2 regions of the Brevibacillus sp. AG genome follow, and region 1 is predicted to be linked to the other one. Evidence: a T-box and tRNA genes for the amino acid it is inferred to sense, from the RefSeq annotation. Region 1 holds a T-box; the other holds one or more tRNA genes.
The links. A T-box is a leader RNA that pairs with one kind of tRNA and senses whether it is charged. The one in region 1 lies ahead of thrS (threonine--tRNA ligase), so its partner is inferred to be a tRNA-Thr.
Positions count from the first base shown of each region.

Region 2: it has a tRNA-Thr gene. The T-box ahead of thrS (threonine--tRNA ligase) is inferred to sense a tRNA for this amino acid. The anticodon was not compared.

Region 1 covers NZ_JAQMYO010000008.1:385,275-388,695, reverse strand. Annotated here, with positions in the region: gene mqnC (cyclic dehypoxanthinyl futalosine synthase) at 1-71, shown strand, start outside; gene ytxC (putative sporulation protein YtxC) at 251-1,171, shown strand; T-box leader at 1,197-1,432, shown strand; gene thrS (threonine--tRNA ligase) at 1,492-3,405, shown strand.
Region 2 covers NZ_JAQMYO010000001.1:800,730-804,150, reverse strand. Annotated here, with positions in the region: gene POF51_RS03465 (M3 family oligoendopeptidase) at 1-31, shown strand, start outside; gene POF51_RS03460 (hypothetical protein) at 152-394, shown strand; gene POF51_RS03455 (C40 family peptidase) at 471-1,379, opposite strand; tRNA gene POF51_RS03450 (tRNA-Asp) at 1,557-1,633, shown strand; tRNA gene POF51_RS03445 (tRNA-Thr) at 1,677-1,752, shown strand; tRNA gene POF51_RS03440 (tRNA-Leu) at 1,760-1,846, shown strand; gene POF51_RS03435 (NAD(P)/FAD-dependent oxidoreductase) at 2,027-3,073, shown strand; gene POF51_RS03430 (VanW family protein) at 3,233-3,421, shown strand, end outside.

The DNA.
Region 1 (3,421 bases):
CACAGTATGACATTCTGCGCGTTTTCAAAGACGGCGAGATGTCAGAACGTGATTTTGTCATGCAAAACTAAATAACCTCCAAACGCTTCTCTGCCCCTCCCAACAAAGGGAAACCGGCAGGGGAGCGTTTTTTGGTTTTTTATTCAGGAATTTTTTACCTGCAACCTTCCCTGAGTTTCCAACCGTTTAAAAGTATATCGCTCCTGACGGGACATATACTGTAACTACAATGGCGGTTGGGGGGATGGTTATGCAGACGTTTCGCGTATTGCTGGAGAATGTCCCTGAGCATTGTGACACGTATCGGGCTATCGTAAATGAGATGACGGAGCGGGTCAACACTGCACCGGTGCGCATTACATACAGGGAGCAAGAAGAGAATGGATACCTCTTGTTCTACTTTCAAAGCTGGTGTGAGACTGAGTATGACGCGCAGACCATCGAGTGGGCGAGAGCCTTCGTTGCTCTTACATTAGCCGAATGGGTCATTCAGGTGAAGGAACCGAAAATTATGGAAGAAATGGCCGCTGACTTACTCGCTGCCGAACAGATGGAGACCGAGTGGGCAGAGATTTTTCCTTATATTCAACGCATGTGCCAAGAAGTCGAGCTTGATGGTAGGGAACTGTTAACAGCTACGACACGCAAGGCAAACGTATATCGCAAAGTTTTCACCTATCTGGAGTGGGAGAGAACGATCAACGTCTTGGGCTTCGTCCGGTTTCGACTGCAGGAGCATTGGAACGAGCTATTCGAGCTCGTGGAAACTGGCATTGATGAATATCTGGAAGACAAGCAATACCAAGAGTTTGTCGAGTTGTTGCGCTATTTCATCGCTGTACAGGAAACGAAGCAGGAAGTCGTTCATGTCGTTCCTAGTGTGGACAAACCTTTCCATCTTTATGACAAAAAAGGGGATCGTCTTTGGCTTGAACAGTTGGATACCGTTCTGAACATGGATGAACAAAAATGCAGGGACGAGGATTATTTGGTCAGTGCTTTGGTTACACTGGCTCCTGAGAGTGTCGTGCTCCATATGGCTTCGGAAAAGCCTGGGCTTGCACAGACGATCCGCAGTATTTTTGACAGTCGGCTCGTTACTTGCCACTCTTGTTCGCTTTGCCTATCCGAGCGACGTGTACTTGACGGGAATAATCCCTCTAAACTATAATAGCAACAACAACTTTACATCGCTTATAAATACGATGAGAAGGACACGGACAATAGTAAGGACGCTCTAGAGAGGCGGGCCACAGGCTGGAAGCTCGCTGCGAACTGTTATTGATCTACCACCTTCGAGTAGCTGCCGGGAACGAAGCGTAGGCTTTTACTATCGGTATGCCGGTTAAATACCGTTACATGGAATGAGGAGTCTGTTTTTGTGAACAGACTTGAAGTAGGGTGGTACCGCGAGAACACACTCGTCCCTTTTTGGGATGAGTGTTTTTTTATTTTCTCAACCAAACAAGATACAGGAAGGAAGAATCCGCAGTGGCACAAATTCATGTTACTTTCCCAGATGGAGCCGTACGTCAGTACGACGCTGGGATTACCATCGAAGACATCGCAGGCTCTATTAGCTCTAGCCTGAAGAAAAAAGCAGTAGCTGGTAAAAAAGACGGCAAAGTTGTCGATCTCTACACAGCTCTGGAAGATGACGCAGCGATTGAAATCGTTACCCTCGATTCTGCTGACGGGTTGGAAGTATACCGCCACAGTACAGCTCACTTGCTCGCTCAAGCGGTAAAACGCATTTACGGCGCTGAAGTGAAATTCGGAATCGGTCCTGTAATCGAAGATGGCTTTTACTACGACATGGATATTCCGGTTTCCCTTTCCCCAGAGGATTTGGGCAAAATCGAAGCGGAAATGGAAAAAATCGTGAAGGAAGACCTGCCGATTCGCCGCAAAGTCGTAAGCCGCGAAGAAGCAACTACGATTTTCCAAGAACTGAACGATCACCTGAAGCTGGAGCTGATTCGCGACCTGCCAGAGGATGCGACTATCACGCTGTATGAGCAAGGCGAATTTTTCGACCTCTGTCGTGGTCCGCACTTGCCGTCCACTGGCTTCATCAAAGCATTCAAGCTGATGAGCGTGGCAGGTGCATACTGGCGCGGTAAAGCAGAAAACCAAGTTCTGCAACGCGTATACGGTACAGCTTGGCCGAAAAAAGCAGACATGGATGAATATCTGCATTTCATCGAAGAAGCGAAAAAGCGCGATCACCGCAAATTGGGTAAAGAACTGGGACTGTTCATGTTCTCCGAGGAAGCGCCAGGCATGCCGTTCTACCTGCCAAAAGGCTTCACTGTTCGCAACGAGCTGGAGCAATTCTCCCGCCGTCTGCAACAATTGGCACAATACACAGAAGTTCGCTCTCCGTTCCTCATGAACGAGCGTCTCTGGAAAGAATCCGGTCACTGGGATCACTACAAAGAGAACATGTACTTCTCTGAAGTAGACAACGCGACTTACGCCTTGAAGCCAATGAACTGCCCAGGTCACATGCTGATCTATAAAAACGAGATGCATTCCTACCGCGACCTGCCGATCCGTTACTCCGAGTTCGGGCAAGTTCACCGCCATGAGTACTCCGGGGCATTGAACGGAATGCTGCGGGTGCGCACCTTCTGCCAGGATGACGCGCACGTATTTGTCCGTCCTGATCAGATCGCGAGCGAAATCAAAGGCATGATCACTTTGATTGACAGCATCTACAAGGTATTTGGCTTCGAATACAGTGTGGCTCTGTCCACTCGTCCGGAAGATTCCATGGGCTCTGATGAGCTGTGGGAAGCAGCAGAAAGCTCTCTGAAAACAGTGTTGGATGAGCTCGGTATGGCATATGAAATCAAAGACGGAGACGGTGCGTTCTACGGACCGAAGATCGATTTCCAAATTACTGACGCGCTGAAACGTCGTCACCAATGCGGAACGATCCAGTTGGACTTCCAAATGCCTGAGAAATTCGACCTGACTTATGTTGGTCAAGACAACGAGAAGCATCGTCCAGTTGTCTTGCACCGTGCGATGTACGGCTCCATGGAGCGCTTCATTGGTATCCTGATCGAGCACTACGCAGGTGCATTCCCGATTTGGCTGACTCCAATTCAAGCACGCATCATGAACATCAGCGAAGTGCACATGCCATACGCAGAACAAGTAAGAGAAAAGCTGCAACAAGCTGGCATTCGCGTAGAGCTGGATGGCCGCAATGAGAAAATCGGCTACAAAATCCGTGAAGCACAAGTTGAAAAAATCCCGTACATGCTGGTCATCGGTGAAAAAGAGGTGGCTGACGGTACATTGTCCGTCCGCAAACGCGGAGTGGGCGATGAAGGCGCGATGACAGTGGATGCATTTGTAGAGAAAATCCGCGCTGAAATCAATGAAATGAAGTAAAAGCGTATAGAAGTAG
Region 2 (3,421 bases), on a different contig from region 1:
CGTAGAGCTCGCGTCTGCACGCCTAAGCTAAATAGGAAGAACGTCCGCTATGTCATTAGCGGACGTTTTTTATTCATGTTGCAAAGCGTTTTTGTGCGCATAGGGAACAGAGCGGAAGGAGAAAGTAAGAAAAAACAGATGAGGTGATTACGTGGTAAACGGATTGCAGTTACTCGACCTATTGCGGGAAACGGAGAACAAGATGCTGCATTTACATAGAGCCATCGACAGAGTAAGCAGCGAGCCGGATTTCAAGGAGTCTGTCAGTGTTCTTACCGTAGTCGTTCGTGATTATCAACTTCAGCTCGACAAAATGAAACAAGCATTGGGCAAAATCGAAATCGGAGGGCAGCAGCAACAACATCAGCAGGCCCATAATACCGAAATACATTAAGCACAGAAAGACAAACAGCCCTCGAACTGCTGCAAAGGCAGATAGGGCTGTTTGTTTGCTTTTATGTGTAGAAAGCTTACTGGAAGTTAGCGTATCGCTTCACTCCATAAAACGGGTAGAGCTTATGCATGTATTCGACTTTGCCATAGCGAACATCTTCGCCATTCGCATGCACGATTGCTCCATTACCCAAATAGATCGCTACGTGGGACACGCGTCCTTTTCCAAGCGAATCGTAGAACAAGAGGTCACCAGGCTGTGCTTGATCCAGTGATACTTCTTGACCGCCACGGAATTGATCTTCAGAAGTGCGCGGAAGTGTAACCCCAAGCTGTTCAAAAACGTATGAAGTAAAGCCACTACAATCAAAGCCATTCGGAGTAGTTCCGCCTAAGACGTATGGTGTATTGAGCAATGGCTCAAAAATTTCCTTCATTCGACCCAGATCTTCTGCATTTACCTCGGCAGGCAGCGAAACGGTAGAAGTGAGGTTTGGACTTAGGAACTCTGTAGCAACGTATGCTTCACGATCTTCGAATTCGATTTTCGTCCATTCATTACCCGTTTCTACGACTTCTACAATGGAACCGAAACTTAGCTTGCCTAACACTTTTGCGTCAGTCGAAGGCTTTTTACGCACATTCAGCACGTCACCAGTGACACGGGCTTTTTCACCAGCAGTTAGTTCTTTAGACTCAGTGGTAGCGTTATCATTCTGATTGACAGCTACATCGGAAGGAGTGTCCGTCGCAATGGAGCCAGAAGTGTTTTCACCATGAATAGATAGAGTTTGTCCAATTGACAATCTATCGTCATTCAGTTGGTTCCATTGAATGAGTTGATCCACCGTTACTTGATGTTCACGAGCGATCTTGCTCAGCGTATCACCTGCTGATACCACATATGCCGATGAGGAAGCATGGGCAGCAGTAGGCAGCAGAGTGAAGAGGGCGAGGAAGGTGAGTAGCCTCGAAGTCTTTTTCATGTCATCGTCTCCACCAATCTACTAAAATCTGCATATCTAGCTAAAATTCTATCGGATTTTCGTTGGTAAATCTATGAAAAAATTAATCTTTCATTATTTTTTTAAAAACTATTGCATCTGGAGATAGAATCGTGCTATATTACAGAAGTCGCCGCAAGATGGAGACAAAAATCACATGGAGCTGTGGTGAAGTTGGAGTTCACGCCGGTCTGTCACACCGGAGGTCGCGGGTTCGAGTCCCGTCAGCTCCGCCATTCTATTTTTAGAATGTGCGAATTACATAGTTTCTCGTAATGTGCCGGTATAGCTCAATTGGTAGAGCACCTGACTTGTAATCAGGGGGTTGTGGGTTCAAGTCCTATTGCCGGCACCATTTTTATGCGGTCGTGGCGGAATTGGCAGACGCGCTAGATTCAGGTTCTAGTGGTGGCAACACCGTGGAGGTTCAAGTCCTCTCGACCGCACCATATGGTAAACAACAGGTTCGTAAATTGGCTGATGAAGCTAATTACGAGCCTTTTTATTTTTTCTGGAATGTTGAATCCTCCTCCATTTTCCATTACAATCACATTGTGATAATGAATCTCATTTTCATCATCACGTTTGATGATTCATAAACAAACAAGAAAGACAGTGGAGGGGTAGTTGTGGGAGAACAGTTGGAGCTGTTTGATGTAACCATTATTGGCGGTGGCCCTGCGGGGATGTACGCTGCCTTTTATAGCGGGATGCGAGATCTTAAGACGAAACTCATTGAAGCGAAAGAAGAGCTCGGTGGACGAATGTTGATCTATCCAGAAAAAATGATCTGGGATGTAGGCGGTGTACCACCACAGCTATGTGAAAAGCTGGTTGCCAATCTGGTGGAGCAAGCGAAGACATTTGATCCCACCATCGTGCTAGGCGAGGCGATTATTGGACTAGAGCCACAAGAAGATGGCACGTACATACTCGTTGCAAAATCGGGGAGACGGCATTGGACGCGCACGATCATACTGGCTCTGGGCCGAGGTATTTTGAAAATGGCAAAACTGGAGATCGAAGGGGCCGAGCGCTACGAGGTGACAAATCTTCATTATACGGTGCAGGAACTGGAGCCATTCCGTGGGAAGCACGTCCTCATCTCAGGTGGCGGCGACTCCGCGGTCGATTGGGCAAATGAACTGGTGCAAATCGCAGCGTCCGTAACTGTCGTGCATCGCCGTGATGTATTTGGTGGACATGAGCGGAATGTAAAGCGCATGAAAGAGTCATCTGCAATCGTTCGCACCCCATATACGGTCACGCAATTGCAAAGCTCAGACAAAGAAACGATCGATAAAGTGACGATACGTCATCTAGAGACGGACGAAACGGAGCAAATCGATGTCGACGCCATCATCGTCAATCACGGATTGAAGGCCGATTTCACTGGGATTAAAGAGTGGGGCTTGGACATGGATGAGTGGAACGTGTTTGTCAGTCCCCGTCTGGCAACGAATCTGCCAGGGATTTTTGCGGCGGGAGATTTTGCGAGCTTTGACAGCAAGATTACGCTGATCGCGGGAGCATTCACCGATGCGGCTGTGGCCGTAAACAGTGCAAAATTACACATAGACCCAGTAGCAGATCAGATGGCGTATGTTTCTTCCCATAACCAGCGCTTTAAAGAAAAGAACAAAGCCCTCGGGGTTATCGATGAGGATGACGAATAGAACATGATGTAGGACAAAAAGCCCAACATTTGCAGGTTGATTGCCGCTTTTCCCATACGTTACATTGTTAGAGACAAGGTGTAATAACAATGACAGGCTATATAAATAGGGAGCTTCGCGTCAGTCAATCGATCAACAAATGTGGGAGAGGAAGTAGAAATGAAGAAAGTTCGGCATTGGCCGATCAGTATGGCGACAGTGGCCCTTGTGTTCTCGCTGGGCATGAACTACGCGCCTGAGCGTGCAATGGCGTTACAAGTGGATCCGTTATCTCCTGCTATCGAGTTGCAGGAAAAGTTACAGGAAAAGTATGTGGAGAAGATGGACCTCAAGGAAGAGGAGGTTCTC